DNA from 3 places in the Rhizobium sp. BK512 genome. Region 3 is predicted to be linked to each of the others. Evidence: predicted binding sites of a transcription regulator. Region 3 holds the regulator's gene; each other region holds the start of a gene.
What was found. Region 3 encodes PhoB, which activates phosphate uptake and scavenging genes when phosphate is short. Its sites were predicted from a motif close to TGTCATNNANCTGTCAT; they were not measured.

Region 1 (5,145 bases), on a different contig from region 3:
CACCCGCATTCCCGGGCGCGTCGTCTCCATCTCCGGCAGCGAGGCCGAAATCGAGGCCGCGGGTGCGCGGCTGACCGGCACGATGCGCGACACATTGAAGGTCGGCGATGCCGCAGTGCTCTCCGTGCGTCCTGAAGATCTCGTTGCGACCACCGACGACAGCGGCATTCCCGTCATTGTCGCGAACACCGAATATCGCGGGCGCGCCTTCTTCGGTATGGCTCGTTCGGCGGACGGATCGGAGCTGTATTTCCGCTCCGATGATGCGTTGCCGCGCGGCTCTGCCACCACTCTGCAGCCCGTCGCGGGCCGTTCGCTGGTCTTCAAAGGGGCGCCAGCATGAATGGCGGTCCCTCACTGAAGACGCGGCTTGCCGCTCAGGGCCTTGACGGCACGACATTGCTGGTGCTGCCAGGCCTGATCTTCATGATCGCCCTCTTCATCTACCCCTTTGTCTACGGCGTTGCGGATTCCCTGATGCCGAAGGATGGCGGCGTCTGGTACGAAAATTACGCGAAATTCTTCTCGGACCAGTTCCAGTACGGCACGATCGCCAATACGATGTGGCTTGCCTTGCCGGTCACGATCGTCAACCTGGCCTTCGCAGTCCCGGTTGCGTTTCGCGTCCGACTGATGCGGCGACAGCGGCTACTGACGACGATCCTCGTACTGCCGATTACGCTCGGTACTGTCTTCGTCGCCGATGGTCTGCTGACTTTTCTCGGCCCGCGCGGCTGGTTCAACGAGACGCTCATCCTGTTCGGCATCCTGGATTCACCGGTCAAGCTCACCAACAATTACTGGGGTGTTTTCGCCTCGCTGCTGATTACCGGCTTCCCCTTCGCCTTCCTGCTGACGTTGTCCTATATCACCGGCATCGACCCGGCGATCGAGCAGGCTGCCGCCACGCTCGGCGCCAATGCGCGGCAGCGCTTTACGCGCGTGTTCCTGCCGCTCCTGGTGCCCGGTCTCGCCGTGACTTTCTGCCTTTCCTTCGTGCAGGCTTTTGCCGTCTTCCCGTCCGCCGTCCTGCTCGGCGCGCCGGCTGGTCCGACGCGCGTCATCTCGATTGCAGCCTATCAAGCCGCCTTCGAGCAATATGATCATTCCTACGGCACGGCGATCGCCATTATCATGGGTGGCGTCGAGCTCATTGTTGTCGTCGCCGTCCTCGGTGCGCGTTCCTTCTTCTACCGCGGCCCGGCCGGCGGCACGAAAGGCTAAGCCATGATCCGTGACCAGGGCCTTACCTCGAAGATCTGGCGCATCGCCGTCTGGGCGCTCGCGACCCTCTTTGTCCTCAACCTGCTTGCGGTCATCGCGGCCGTGATCGTCAACTCTTTCGCCACACGCTGGCTCGGCACATGGCTGCCGCGCGGCTGGACGGATCGTTGGTATTTCAGCGCCTGGAGCGAATTCCAGCTATCCAGCGTCGTCATCGTTACCTTCGAGATGGCCTTTGTCGTCGTCATCATCTCGGGCATTCTGGGCGTATTGACAGCCTATGCTCTGGCGCGGCGCGATTTCCCGGGCAAGCGCGCCATCATTCTGCTCTTCCTGCTGCCGCTGCTGATCCCACCGCTGACCTACGGCATTCCGCTGGCAACAGTGCTCTACCAGCTCGGGCTCGGCGGCACCTTCTGGGGCGTCGTGCTGATCAACCTCGTGCCGTCTTTCCCCTTCGTCGTGCTCGTCATGATCCCGTTCATCGAGCAGATCGATCCACGCATCGAGGCCGCCGCCCGTGTCTTCGGTGCCGGCACCACCAGCCTCTTTATCCGCATTCTGCTGCCGCTCCTGCTGCCCGGCATGCTGGCAGCACTTCTGCTCGTGCTGGTGCGCACGCTCGCGATGTTCGAGCTGACCTTCCTCATCGCCGGACCGCAGACCCAGACGCTTGTCGTCTCTCTCTATTATGCGGTCTTCGCATCCGGCGTACGAGCCAGCCAATCAATCGATGCGATGGCGGTGATCTATATGGTGACGACGCTCTTCTGGCTCATCATCGCGCTGCAATTCGTCAATCCGACCCAGATCGTCGCCCGCGCCAAGCAGCAATCGGCGCATTGAGGCATGTCGCGCAACGCGTGAATCGGTTTTGCGCGACATGCTGAAAAGACGCTGCTGCCGGAAACCGGCCGCAGCCATTTCAATCAGTAGACTTCGGGAACATACATTTCCGGCGGAACCGGGGTGCGGTGGTAGTCATCGTGACGCACGCGATCCGGCAGCACGATCCCTTCCTTCGGAACGTCCTCATACGGGATCTGGCCGAGCAGATGGGCGATGCAATTGAGGCGCGCGCGTTTCTTGTCGACGGCCTGAACGACCCACCACGGCGCTTCCTCAATATGGGTGCGGGCGAGCATTTCTTCCTTGGCCTTGGTATATTCCTCCCAATGGACGCGGCTCTGCAGGTCCATCGGTGAGAGCTTCCACTGCTTCAGCGGATCGTGGATGCGCATGTTGAAGCGGAACTCCTGCTCCTCATCGGTGATCGAGAACCAGTACTTGATGAGGATGATGCCGGAGCGGACCAGCATGCGCTCGAATTCCGGCACGGAGCGGAAGAACTCTTCCAGCTCGTCCTTCGTGCAGAAGCCCATGACCCGCTCGACGCCGGCACGGTTGTACCAGCTGCGATCAAAGAGCACCATCTCGCCCGCCGACGGCAGATGCGGCGTGTAGCGCTGGAAATACCACTGGTTCCGCTCGCGTTCGGTCGGCGCCGGCAGCGCCACGACGCGGCAGACGCGCGGATTGAGGCGTTGGGTCACGCGCTTGATTGCACCGCCCTTGCCGGCGGAATCGCGGCCCTCGAAAAGCACGACCACCTTCAACTTCTTGTACTGGACCCAGTCCTGAAGACGAACCAGCTCATGCTGCAGGCGGAAGAGCTCGCGGAAATAGAGTTTGCGCTCGAGCGTCTGTTCCGCTTCGCCGGACATGCCCTCGGCGACCAGCTCGTCGAGCCGGTCCTCCTCCATCTGCATTTCCAGCTCCTCGTCGAAGCTGTCGGCGATTTCGTTCTTGATACGGTCGAGCTGAGTGTTTTCGATCATGGCACGCTCCCTGTTCAATTCGCTCGATAAAGCACGTTCTCGCCATAGCTATATGACAGAGTTGCGACGATCGAAAATTTGCTTTGACAAAACACAAAACTGGCAAGCGCAAAAGACCGTCCGCCGGGCCTTTGGTGATCAGCCTGCCAGGTAGCAGCAGCTTGTACCAAGTCAAGTTTTATGTATACATTGATGTCGCTGAGCAATTTTCGCGACAATGGCGTTTTCCTCTGGAGGAGAGAAGAAAAACGTTCAGGTCGCGGCATATCTCCGGGAGAGAGATATGATGCGCAACAATGGGAGGAGTATACATGATTTCGTTTTCAAGAAGACTATTGATAGCAGGCGCGGCGCTCGCCACGATTGCTGGGATGCCTGCATTTGCGCAGGAAACGGTGAAGATCGGCGTGATCCTGCCGATGACAGGTCCTTTTGCCTCAACCGGCCGTCAGGTCGAGGCCGGCGCTCGCGCATACATGGCAATCAATGGCGACACGGTTGCAGGCAAGAAGATCGAGCTGGTGCTGCGTGACGACGCGGGCACGGCCGACCAGACCCGCCGCATCGCCCAGGAACTCGTCGTCAATGACGGCGTCAAGATGCTTGTCGGCTTCGGCCTGACGCCGCTTGCCATGGGTGTCGCCCCGGTTCTGAACCAGGCAAAGGTTCCGGCGATCATCACCTCGGCCACGACCTCGGCGATCATGAAACAGTCGCCCTATTTCGTGCGCACCTCGATGGGCGGTCCACAATCCGCCGTTCCAGTCGCCACCTGGGCAGTCCAGAACAACCTCAAGCGGGTCGTCACGCTGGTGACCGATTACGGTCCGGGCATCGACATCGAGAAGGGCTTTACCGACCAGTTCAAGAAAGAAGGTGGCACGGTTGTCGAAGCACTCCGCGTTCCCCTGCAGAACCCCGATTTTGCACCCTTCCTTCAGCGTGTACGCGACGCCAAGCCGGATGCCCTCTTCGTCTTCGTGCCATCAGGTGTCGGCGCAATCTTCATGAAGCAGTTCGTCGATCGCGGTCTTGCCGACGCCGGCATCAAGCTGATCGCCACCGGCGACGTCACCGATGACGATCTCCTGAATGGCATGGGACCGGCCGCCAAGGGCGTCATCACCGGTCATTTCTATTCGACCGATCACGACAGCCCGGAAAACAAAGCTTTCGTCGCCGAAGTGCGCAAAGCCAACAAGAACATGCGCCCGAACTTCATGTCGGTCGGCGGCTATGATGCCATGCATGTCGCTTATGCTGCACTCGAAAAGACCGGCGGTGACACGGATGGCACCAAACTCGTCGATGCCATGAAGGGTATGGAATTCGTCAGCCCGCGCGGGCCCATCACCATCGATCCTGATACACGCGACATCGTGCAGGATATCTACATGCGCGAGGTCAAGGAGAAGAACGGCGAACTCTACAATGTCGAGTTCGCGACCTATCCGAAGATCCACGATCCGAATACGGCTGCCAAGTAAGCCCAGGGAACAGGCGGCGGAAGCAATTCCGCCGCCTGGATGCAGTGAGGTCTCATGCTGACAATCCTGTTCGACGGCATCGCCTATGGCATGCTTCTCTTTGTTCTCGCCTGCGGATTGTCGATCACGCTAGGTCTGATGAATTTCGTCAATCTGGCGCATGGCGCCTTTGCCATGGCTGGCGGCTACGTCACCGTCATCATGATGAACCGCTATGGCATTTCCTTTTATTGGTGCCTGCCTGCCGCCTTCATCGTCACCGCACTCGTTGGCGTCGTGCTGGAACGGTTGCTGTACCGGCGCCTCTATTCGGCTTCCCATCTTGATCAGGTGCTGTTTTCGATCGGCCTCGTCTTCATGGCGATATCGGCCATCGATTATTTTATGGGCGGCCAGCAGCAACTGATCAACCTGCCACCCGAACTCAGCGGCCGCTTCGGCTTTCTGGGCATCGATATCGGCCGTTATCGGCTCTTCATCATCGTCATCTGCGCGCTTCTGACCGTCGCCCTGCAATTGGCGCTCACCCGCACCCGCTTCGGCAGCCAGCTTCGCGCCGCTGTCGATGACGGACGTGTCGCACGTGGCATGGGCAT
Region 2 (5,145 bases), on a different contig from region 3:
ATGAAGGTGACAACGAAGAGGATCAGGCCGAGTGCTGCGAGCGACGACCGGTAGAGGTCATCCGAAGCCTCTGCAAACTCGTTGGCAAGCGTTGCGGCAATCGAGGTGCCAGGCTCCATCAGCGACACAGCGATATTGTGGGTGTTGCCGAGAACGAAGGTGACCGCCATGGTCTCGCCGAGCGCACGGCCGAGGCCGAGGAATATGCCGCCGACGACGGCTGTGCGGGTATGCGGAATGACGATGTCGCGCACCACTTCCCACTTGGTCGAGCCCAGCGCATAGGCCGATTCCTTCAGCTGTGCGGGGACGACGAGGAAGACGTCGCGCATGACGGAGGAGATGAAGGGGATGATCATGATCGCCAGCACGATGCCCGAGGTCAGCATGCCGATGCCGAGCGGAGCCCCCGAAAACAGCGCGCCGATCAGCGGGATCGGGCCAAGCCAGTCGATCAGCACCGGCTGGATGTAATCCGACATGAAGGGCGCGAAGGTGAAGAGACCCCACATGCCGTAGATGATCGAGGGGATACCGGCGAGAAGCTCGACAGCGCCGCCGATCGGGCCGCGAACGGAGCGCGGCGCAACTTCGGTGATGAACACCGCAATACCGAGGCTGACGGGAACACCGATGATCATGGCGAGCGCCGAGGTCACCAGCGTGCCGTAGATCGGCACGAGACCCGCGAACCGCTCGGCAACCGGGTCCCATTCAGTGCCGGTCAGAAAGCCGAAGCCGAACGTGCGGAAGGCAAGAAGCCCGCCCATGGCCATGGAGACCGCCGCTGCCAGCAGGGCAAAGAGAACAAACAGGCCGCAGCCCAAAACTATCCAAAAGAAAATACGATCGCCTGCGGCGCCGTCGCGGCGCTTCACGCCCGCGATGTCGGCGGGCAGCGATGCCAGTGCTTCGCTCATATCCGTACGCTCTGCTGCTTTGAGGGGGTGTCAAAGGCATTTGGGGCGGAAAGCAAAGCTTCCCGCCCCAACCGCAGTTTCGTCAGGATCAGCTCTTGAAAGAGGCCGTCCAGTAGTCTTCGATCTGCTTCACGAGCGTGTCCGGAAGCGGAACGTAGTCGAGCGAGGACGCTTCCTTCTGGCCCTTTTCGAGAGCCCACTTGAAGAAGGAGAAAGCAGCCTTGGAGCGCTCGGCGTCCTTCGGCTCCTTGTACATGATGGCCCAGGTGGTTGCCGTGATCGGCCAGGCCTTTTCGCCCGGAGCGTTTGTCATGATCAGGTAGAAGTCCTGGGCCTTGCCCCATTCTGCGCTTGCAGCGGCAGCCGAGAAGCTCTCGGCATTCGGCTTCGGATACTGACCGGCAGCGTTCTGAACGAGAACGAAGGGCAGCTTGTTCTGCAGGGCGTAGGCGTATTCGACGTAGCCGATGGAGTCCTTGACGCGGGTGACGTAAGCGGCAACGCCTTCGTTGCCCTTGCCGCCGATACCGACCGGCCAGTTGACCGCGGTGCCTTCACCAACCTTCGACTTCCAGTCCGGGTTTACCTTCGAGAAGAAGTTCGTCCAGTTGAAGGAGGTGCCCGAACCGTCCGAACGGTGAACGACAGCGATCTGGCTGTCGGGCAGCTTCAGGCCCGGGTTCAGGTCGGCGATTGCCTTGTCGTTCCACTTGGTGACGTTGCCGAGGTAGATGTCGGCGAGAACCTTGCCCGAAAGCTTCAATTCGCCTGATTTAATGCCCTTGACGTTGATGACGGGAACGATGCCGCCGACAACCAGCGGGAACTGGCCGAAGCCGCCAGCCGTCAGGTCTTCCGGCTTGAGCGGGGCATCGGAAGCGCCGAAGTCAACCGTGGCAGCCTTGATCTGGGCGATACCACCGCCCGAACCGATCGACTGGTAGTTCAGCTTGTCACCGGTTTCCTTGTTGTAGTCCGCGGACCACTTCGAAAGGACCGGATAGACGAAGGTGGAGCCAGCGCCGGTAATGTCAGCAGCGGAGGCCGAGACTGCCAGAGCGGCAACCAGGCCAGCGCCGAGGCAGGCCGAAAGAAGTTTCTTGGTGAGCATTTGCGACTCTTCCCTGATGGAACTAGAGGACGACGAGGTCCGGCGCCATGGAGGGGGTGTCCATTGTCGAGAGCGCTGAATTTCCTCGTCACGGGAAGGCGGGCTAGGCGTCTATTATTACAGTTTGATGACAGCCGGAGGCAGGCGCCGCGACATGCAAAGCTGTGCATAAGCCGCTGAAGGCACTGACCTTCCGAATGAATCGCGCGTTAACAGGGCCTTACCGAAGGAGGTGCGGCCCTATTGCCGCAGGGCTGCGGTCGATTGCCGCAGCAATGCCTGAAAATGTCGCTTTCAGAGGTCGAAATGCTCCCAAGCCGAACGGCAGCCAGAGCGCTAGCGCTATCTGTCTGGCATCACGCTGCATGCTCCCGGAGCTTGCTGGATATGTCGAGTGCCGACATCGGTTTTCCGATCAGATAGCCTTGCAATTGATCGCAGCCCGCCTCCCGCAGGATCTCAGCCTGGTGCGCATTTTCGATGCCTTCCGCGGTGACCGGAATCTGTAGCGCGGTCGCCAGGGAGATGGTTGCCCGAAGTACATCCGCACCATTCGAGCTTTGGTCGAGGGCGGATACGAGCGAACGGTCGATCTTCATTCGATCAAACCCGAACTGCCGCAACGCGCCGATGCTCGCATAGCCGCAGCCAAAGTCATCAAGCGCGAATTTTATGCCAACCTGTTTGAGATGATCTATCGACCGGCGGGCCTGGTCCGGATTTGTCATGAGAACTCCTTCGGTGATCTCCAATGTCAGGCGCTTCGGATCGAAATCGAGGCCCTGCAGGAGCGAGATCACTTCGGCGGCGAATTCCGGATTGCAGAGCTGGACCGGTGAAACGTTGACCGACAATGCCAGGCCGGGCCAGCTCTTGGCATGCTCGATCGATGTTTTCAGCATGAGGGTGCCTAGCGCATCGATGAGACCGCACCTTTCGGCGAGCGGGATGAAAATCTCCGGGCTTATGTTTCCTGTCGGGGTTCGCCAGCGCGCCAGTGCTTCAAGACCCGTGACAGCGCCTGTCGCAGCAGAGACGAGAGGCTGGAAAAAGGCTTCGATCGCACCATCGCTGATGGCGCTCTTCAACAGAGCTTCCATTTCGGCGACCTTCTGGCGTTCCCGATCTAGCTCCGGGTCGTATTCGATCGCCCGGCCCCTGCCATTTTCCTTGGCGCGGTAAAGCGCCATATCGGCCCTGCGGAGAAGCTCCAAAGGCGGCAGGTCTCCGTCACGCGCGGCAGCGCCGATGCTTGCGCCAACTTCGATCGTCCGCCCATCGATTTTAAAGGGCTCGGCGAACAGCGCCAGAATAGTCGCTTCTATCTCTCCAGGCGCGGCAGACCCAATCTGCACCAGCGCAAACTCGTCGCCTCCCAATCGGGCCGCAGCGACGACTTCAGGGTGGCAGGCGACCAGGGCGTTCGAAACGATCCGGATCAGGTCATCGCCGACCGCATGCCCCCATGCGTCGTTGACAGCCTTGAACCCATCGAGATCGACCAGATAGAGCCGGGGCTGCGCAAGATCAGTGCCCTGCACTTCTTCCAGCAGTGCGAGAAGCCCTTGCCTGTTCAACAGGCCGCTCAGGCTATCGTGGTTCGCTTCGAAAATCGCTGCTTGTGCCAATTGGCGCAGGCGCCGCGCCTCGGAAGCGCCCACCAGAAGAACGCCCCCCAAGAACATCACAAGGATAATGATGGCGGCCGATATGTAAGGATAGACCTGGTGAAACACGGCGCTGCCAGGCGCTTTGCTCGGCCACACAAGATGGCCGATGACACCGCCCTGCATGTCCGTGATGGGTGTGTTCAGCAGGCCTGGCTCCGGCGCGGTCGCAAGGTGCAATCCGTCGAGTTCGTGTTCGCCCGAAAGAATGTCGAGAACTTCCGGCGTGAGATCCTTGTAGAGGCTCAGCACACTCAGCTTCGGAAGTTCGCCTTCTGCGGTGAAAGGCTGGATTGCCTGCGATACGATTAGCGCGATGCCCGTTTCGGTCCGGATGAAATTGACCACCGGCGCCTGTCCGGCATCGGCAGCTTTGTTGATCTGCTGGAAAAAGCCCTCGCCGAAAAAGGCGCTCGGCTGGAAAGGCTTACCTTTGGCATATGCGGAGACGATCGAAGAATGATCGGGGCCGATTACGACCGCGCCGTCATAAAGCGGGTAATCCGCAGTGGTTTTACCCCAGTTTTCATAGGCCCAGTCCGCCGCGCTTGAAGATGAGATCGCCTTATAGGCATCATCCCATACGGCGTTATCCGTGGTTGTCGCGCTCAAGCGATTGACAAGAGCTGCGATCGCCGCGCTGGCGGCGCGCGTGGCCCTGGCATCGTCGATCTCGTTTGCAGATCGTGTCATCGCGACGACGACATGGGCCATGAGGCCCGTCAGCGCGAGAGCGACGACAAGGAAGCATACGGTTGTCGCAATGATGGAAGACGTCTGAGACCGACCGCGTCTACGCGCAAGATTCGACGACATGCAAATCCCAAAAAGATGAATTGCAAGGGCATGTCTTTGGTGACGGCAGGAGACATCATGTCCGCAATGCGCTGCAGATGAGCTTTAGCACTTGATGATGTAGGCACTCTTAATAAGAAGGATCAAAAACCTTCTATCCGGCCCGGCGCTCAAACCTTGATCACATAATCCTTGCGAGTCGTTTCAACGACTTCCCAGGTTCCTTTAAAGCCCGGCCTCAGGACAAGGCGGTCGCCGGCCCTGAGATGGACCGGCTCGCCGCCATCCTCGGTCACGACCGAATAGCCGGAAAGCAGGCTAAAATATTCCCACTCCTCATAGACGATCCGCCACTTGCCGGGTGTTGCCTCCCAGATGCCGGCGTAGAGGCCGCCCTCGGCCTCCTCGAGATTCCAGGTGCGAAATTGCGGACTACCCGAAATGATGCGTTCGGCCGCGGGAGCGCCGACTTCCGGTTCGACGCCGCCGATATCGAAGGAGATCGTGTTTGCCATGGTCAGCCTTTCCTTGAGTGTCCTTCGCGGCAAAGATTAAGCACAAAAAGGGCGACATCGGCAGAGTCAAAAACTCGCCGACCATCGCCCCGCCTCTATTCGAATCGCACGCTGATCCTATGGCTGTATCCCAACAA
Region 3 (5,145 bases):
TGCCTTGCGCGACGGTTCGCTCGGCCTCGGCGCCACGCGCTCAGAAACCATCAAGAAGGTCGTCCTGCCCGCAGCTCTTCCCGGTATCGTCGGCGCGCTGCTGATGACGGCTTCCCGCGCCATTGGCGAAACCATGATCGTGGTTCTGGCCGCCGGCGTCGCCGCCCGTATCCAGATCAATCCCTTCGAGCCGATGACGACCGTGACCGTCAAGATCGTCAACCAGTTGACCGGCGACCTTGAGTTCACCTCGCCGCAGACGCTGGTCGCCTTCGCACTTGGCATCACGCTGTTCTGCATCACGCTTTGCCTCAACATTTACGCGCTCTACATCGTGCGCAAATATCGGGAGCAGTACGAATGACGAATATTGTTTCCCCCGTCGCCGGCGTCACCGTTTCCAAGGCGCCCGCGCGTCGCGATATCGGCATCAAGCGCCGCTATGCCGCCGAGCGCCGGTTCCAGGCCTATGGCATCGCAGCCATAGCGTTCGGCCTCATCTTCCTCTTCATCCTGCTCTGGACGGTCATCAGCAACGGCTATACGGCCTTCCAGCAGACGTCGATCACGCTGCCGATCGAGTTCGCCGAGAAGACGCTCGACCCGGACAACAAGCGTGCAACCGACCCCTCGGTGCTAGTCGCTGCCAACTATCCGGTTCTGCTGCGCGACGCGATCGTCAAGCAGCTCGGCATCAATGCATCGAGCCGTCCTGACGTGCGCGACGCATCCGCCATGCTGTCCAAGGGCGCGCCGATCCAGCTGCGTGACATGGTCGTTGCCGACCCGTCGATCATCGGCAAGACCGTCAATGTCACGGTGCTTGCAGATGCCAATATCGACAGCGCTAACAAAGGCCAGATCAATCTTTCGGTTGATGAGAAGAACCGCAAGGTCAACGACAAGCAGGTTGCCTGGATGAACGAGCTGAAGGCGAGCGGTGCTCTCCACAAGACGTTCAACACCGGCCTCTTCGTCAACGGCAATTCCAGCCGTCCGGAAGCCGCAGGTCTCGGCGTCGCCCTGATCGGCTCGCTCTACCTGATGCTCATCGTGCTTGCCCTTTCGCTGCCGATCGGCGTCGCAGCCTCGATCTACCTCGAGGAATTCGCGCCGAAGAACAAGCTGACGGATCTGATCGAGGTCAACATCAACAACCTCGCCGCCGTTCCGTCGATCGTCTACGGTCTGCTCGGCCTGTCGGTCTTCATCAACTTCGCCGGCCTGCCGCGTTCGGCATCGCTCGTCGGCGGCCTGGTGCTGACCCTGATGACGCTTCCGACGATCATCATCGCGACGCGTGCGGCACTGCGCGCCGTACCGCCGTCGATCCGCTCGGCAGCCCTCGGCCTCGGCGCCTCGAAGATGCAGATGGTGTTCCACCATGTGCTGCCGCTTGCAATGCCCGGCATCCTGACCGGCACGATCATCGGTCTTGCCCACGCACTCGGCGAAACTGCGCCGCTGCTCCTGATCGGCATGGTCGCCTTCGTCGCCCAGGCGCCGGCCACTCCGCTCGATCCCTCCACGGCACTTCCGGTTCAGGTCTACATGTGGGCCAACGAAGCGGAGCGCGCATTCGTGGAAAGAACCTCGGGTGCCATCATCGTCCTGCTCCTGTTCCTGATCGTCATGAACATCGGAGCTATCCTCTTGCGTCGTCGCTTTGAGCGCCGCTGGTAAACGGAGTAGAGATCATGAACATGTTGACGGAAGCCGCAGTCGAGAAGGCGCTGGACCAGAAAATGAGCAACGTCCCGTATAAGATGATCGGTCAGGATGTCTCCGTTTATTACGGCGAGAAGCGTGCGCTTTTCGATGTCAATCTGAACATCCGCGAAAACACCGTGACCGCGCTGATCGGCCCTTCGGGCTGCGGCAAGTCTACCTTCCTGCGTTCGCTGAACCGCATGAACGACACGATCGACGGCTGCCGCGTGACCGGCAAGATCACGCTCGACACCGATGATATCTACGATCCCGATATCGACGTCGTGGAACTCCGCGCCCGCGTCGGCATGGTATTCCAGAAGCCGAACCCGTTCCCGAAGACGATCTATGAAAACGTCTCCTACGGCCCGCGCATTCACGGTCTGGCAAAGTCCAAGGCCGATCTCGACCAGATCGTCGAGACCAGCCTGCAGCGCGCCGGCCTCTGGAACGAGGTCAAGGACCGCGTGCATGAATCCGGCACCGGCCTTTCCGGTGGTCAGCAGCAGCGTCTGTGCATCGCACGCGCCGTTGCGGTCAGCCCGGAAGTCATCCTGATGGACGAACCCTGCTCGGCGCTCGACCCGATCGCGACTGCAAAGGTCGAAGAGCTGATCCACGAGCTGCGTGAAAACTACACGATCGTCATTGTGACGCATTCCATGCAGCAGGCCGCGCGCGTATCACAGCGTACGGCCATGTTCCACCTCGGCAACCTGGTCGAGGAAAACGATACTGACAAGATGTTCACCAATCCGGACGATCCGCGCACCCAGGACTATATCATGGGCCGGTTTGGCTGATTTTGGCAATGTGAAGCCTTCCCGATTTTCGAGGACAAAGCCCCATGGCATCGACACATATTTTTTCCGCCTATGACGACGATCTGAAGTTCCTGTCCCGGCGCATTTCCGAGATGGGTGGTCTTGCCGAACAGATGGGCGCCGACGCAGTTCGCGCGCTGGTCAACGGTGACACCGCACTCGCTCAGAAGGTCATTTCCGACGACGTGATCCTCGATCACGCTGAACGCGAGATCAACGACAAGGCGATCGTCACGATCGCCCGTCGCCAGCCGATGGCCTCCGACCTTCGCGAGATCATGGGTTCGATCCGCATCGCCGCCGACCTCGAGCGCGTCGGCGATCTCGGCAAGAACACGGCAAAGCGCGTCATAGCGGTGCAGAGCACCGGCGTTCCGCGCAAGCTCGCCCGCGGTCTCGAGCATCTCTCCGAACTGGCGCTGGTCCAGCTCAAGGAAGTGCTCGACGTCTACACCAATCGCTCGGCCGACAAGGCCAAGTCCATCCGCGAGCGCGACGACGAGATCGACGCGATGTACACCTCGCTGTTCCGCGAACTCCTCACCTACATGATGGAAGATCCGCGCAACATCACGAGCTGCACGCATCTTCTCTTCTGCGCCAAGAACATCGAGCGCATCGGCGACCACGCGACCAACATCGCCGAGACGATCTACTACATGGCAACCGGCGCCCAGCCGGAAGGCGAGCGTCCGAAGGACGACAGCTCCAATACCGTTGGTGCGGTCACGGAGTAATCCGGACCTGCCGATTGCGTGCGCGCCCCGTCGGGGGCGCGCAGGGTCGCAGCCAATTCCGAGTTCTTGCATGGTCCCTTGCTTAAATCACCCCCGGTTTAAGGATCATGCATTAGGAGACTGACACGCATGATCCCAAGAGTTGCAGTTGTTGAAGATGAAGAGGCGCTGAGCGTGCTTCTCCGCTACAACCTTGAAGCCGAAGGTTTCGAGGTGGATACGATCCTTCGTGGCGACGAAGCCGAAATCCGGCTTCAGGAGCGCACGCCGGACCTGCTCATCCTTGACTGGATGCTGCCGGGCGTTTCCGGCATCGAGCTCTGCCGCCGGCTGCGCATGCGGCCGGAAACCGAGCGCCTGCCGATCATCATGCTGACGGCGCGCGGCGAAGAGAGCGAGCGCGTTCGCGGTCTTTCGACCGGCGCGGACGACTATGTCGTCAAGCCCTTCTCGACGCCGGAACTCGTCGCCCGCGTCAAGGCGATGCTCCGACGCGCCCGTCCCGAGGTGCTCTCCACCGTTCTGAAATGTGGTGATATCGAGCTCGATCGCGAAACGCACCGCGTCCATCGCAAGAGCCGCGAAGTCCGCCTCGGCCCGACCGAATTCCGCCTGCTGGAATTCCTGATGTCCTCGCCGGGCCGCGTCTTCTCCCGCTCGCAGCTTCTCGACGGCGTCTGGGGCCATGATATCTACGTGGACGAGCGCACCGTCGACGTCCATGTCGGCCGCCTGCGCAAGGCGCTGAATTTCTCCAACATGCAGGATGTCATCCGCACCGTGCGCGGCGCGGGATATTCCATGGAAGCTTAAGCTTAATCCGAGTGATCGGAGGTCCAGACGGGTCGCTCGCTTGCCGGGCGGCCCGTTTGTCTATCTGGCGCCCCTAGCTCCTTACGAAAGCCGACACCAGGCGCCGAAAGCGAACCTCGAAAGGATCTGCTTTTTACAGACGGATGCGCACAAGAATTCGATCAAGAGCCTTTTGCAGAGCCGCAGTGCCGCCAAACGCACGAAAGTCTTCGAGCACCTGTTCGTTCAATCCGCCCTTGGTCGAATGCTCGCCGATGAGTTCATCGAAACTCGCGACAGGTTTTGAACGGGCAGCATGGGCGAGGCCGGAAAACAATTGACGGAGGTAGGCGTCGCCAGCCGTTCCCGAGAGCCCCTTGCTCTGCAGCCAGGTCGACGTCGCGTCCAGGATGCCGAAATAGCTGGCCATCAGGCAGCTCGCCACCGCGAGAAGTTCGAACTCCTGCTTGTCTTCAACCTGGATCGCCGTTCCGAGCGCCGAAAAGAGTGTGTGGGAGACCTCGTCGGGCGGGTAGATCGCAGTCGCCCCCTGGAGATCTGCGACGAACGGAAGTGGAATTGCCAGGCTCAGGCGAACCGGCCGATCGATCCACGCCAGCAGTTGATCCATTGGCGTGGCCGCGACAAAGCTGATGACATGGTGGCCCGGCCGAAATCGGAGCGAGCGGATGACCTCCTCGGCAATTTGCGGCCTCACTGCCAAAAATACGAGATCGGAGCGGTCGAGAACATCCTGGTTGCCCAGAGCGATAGACACATTCCCGTTTGCCGCCGCGAGGCGGGAGGCGACGCCTGCGTTGCGAGGTGACAGCGCGATGGGTGTGTCGCGAAACGCCGTCTTGCCCAATCCGGTGACGACAGCCTCGGTAATCGTGCCCGCCCCGACGAACCCCATTGTCATCCGCTTTGGATCGATCTCCATTGGCACCCCCCAAGCGACTATTTGCGCCGTGCTACTCCACCAGAATACCGCATCTGTATCAGAAAATCGCGCTACAGCGCCATGACCACCGGTCCATGCCAGCCTTGGGGCTGAAACGCATCGATGGTCTTGGCCACAT

Region 1: a site for PhoB is predicted at 3,115-3,131, ahead of ppk2 (polyphosphate kinase 2). Genes of this name have one in related genera too.
Region 2: a site for PhoB is predicted at 2,148-2,164, ahead of pstS (phosphate ABC transporter substrate-binding protein PstS). Genes of this name have one in related genera too.

What each region holds. Positions count from the first base shown of each region.
Region 1 is NZ_JACIAS010000001.1:1,081,928-1,087,072, forward strand. Features, by position in the region: gene FHX06_RS05435 (ABC transporter ATP-binding protein) at 1-343, shown strand, start outside; gene FHX06_RS05440 (ABC transporter permease) at 340-1,224, shown strand; gene FHX06_RS05445 (ABC transporter permease) at 1,228-2,070, shown strand; gene ppk2 (polyphosphate kinase 2) at 2,154-3,062, opposite strand; gene FHX06_RS05455 (ABC transporter substrate-binding protein) at 3,374-4,549, shown strand; gene FHX06_RS05460 (branched-chain amino acid ABC transporter permease) at 4,604-5,145, shown strand, end outside.
Region 2 is NZ_JACIAS010000008.1:260,412-265,556, reverse strand. Features, by position in the region: gene pstC (phosphate ABC transporter permease subunit PstC) at 1-920, opposite strand, end outside; gene pstS (phosphate ABC transporter substrate-binding protein PstS) at 1,009-2,031, opposite strand; gene FHX06_RS27070 (bifunctional diguanylate cyclase/phosphodiesterase) at 2,388-4,514, opposite strand; gene FHX06_RS27065 (cupin domain-containing protein) at 4,664-5,008, opposite strand.
Region 3 is NZ_JACIAS010000004.1:493,109-498,253, forward strand. Features, by position in the region: gene pstC (phosphate ABC transporter permease subunit PstC) at 1-364, shown strand, start outside; gene pstA (phosphate ABC transporter permease PstA) at 361-1,683, shown strand; gene pstB (phosphate ABC transporter ATP-binding protein PstB) at 1,698-2,513, shown strand; gene phoU (phosphate signaling complex protein PhoU) at 2,558-3,271, shown strand; gene phoB (phosphate regulon transcriptional regulator PhoB) at 3,401-4,084, shown strand; gene FHX06_RS17625 (pyrroline-5-carboxylate reductase) at 4,218-5,006, opposite strand.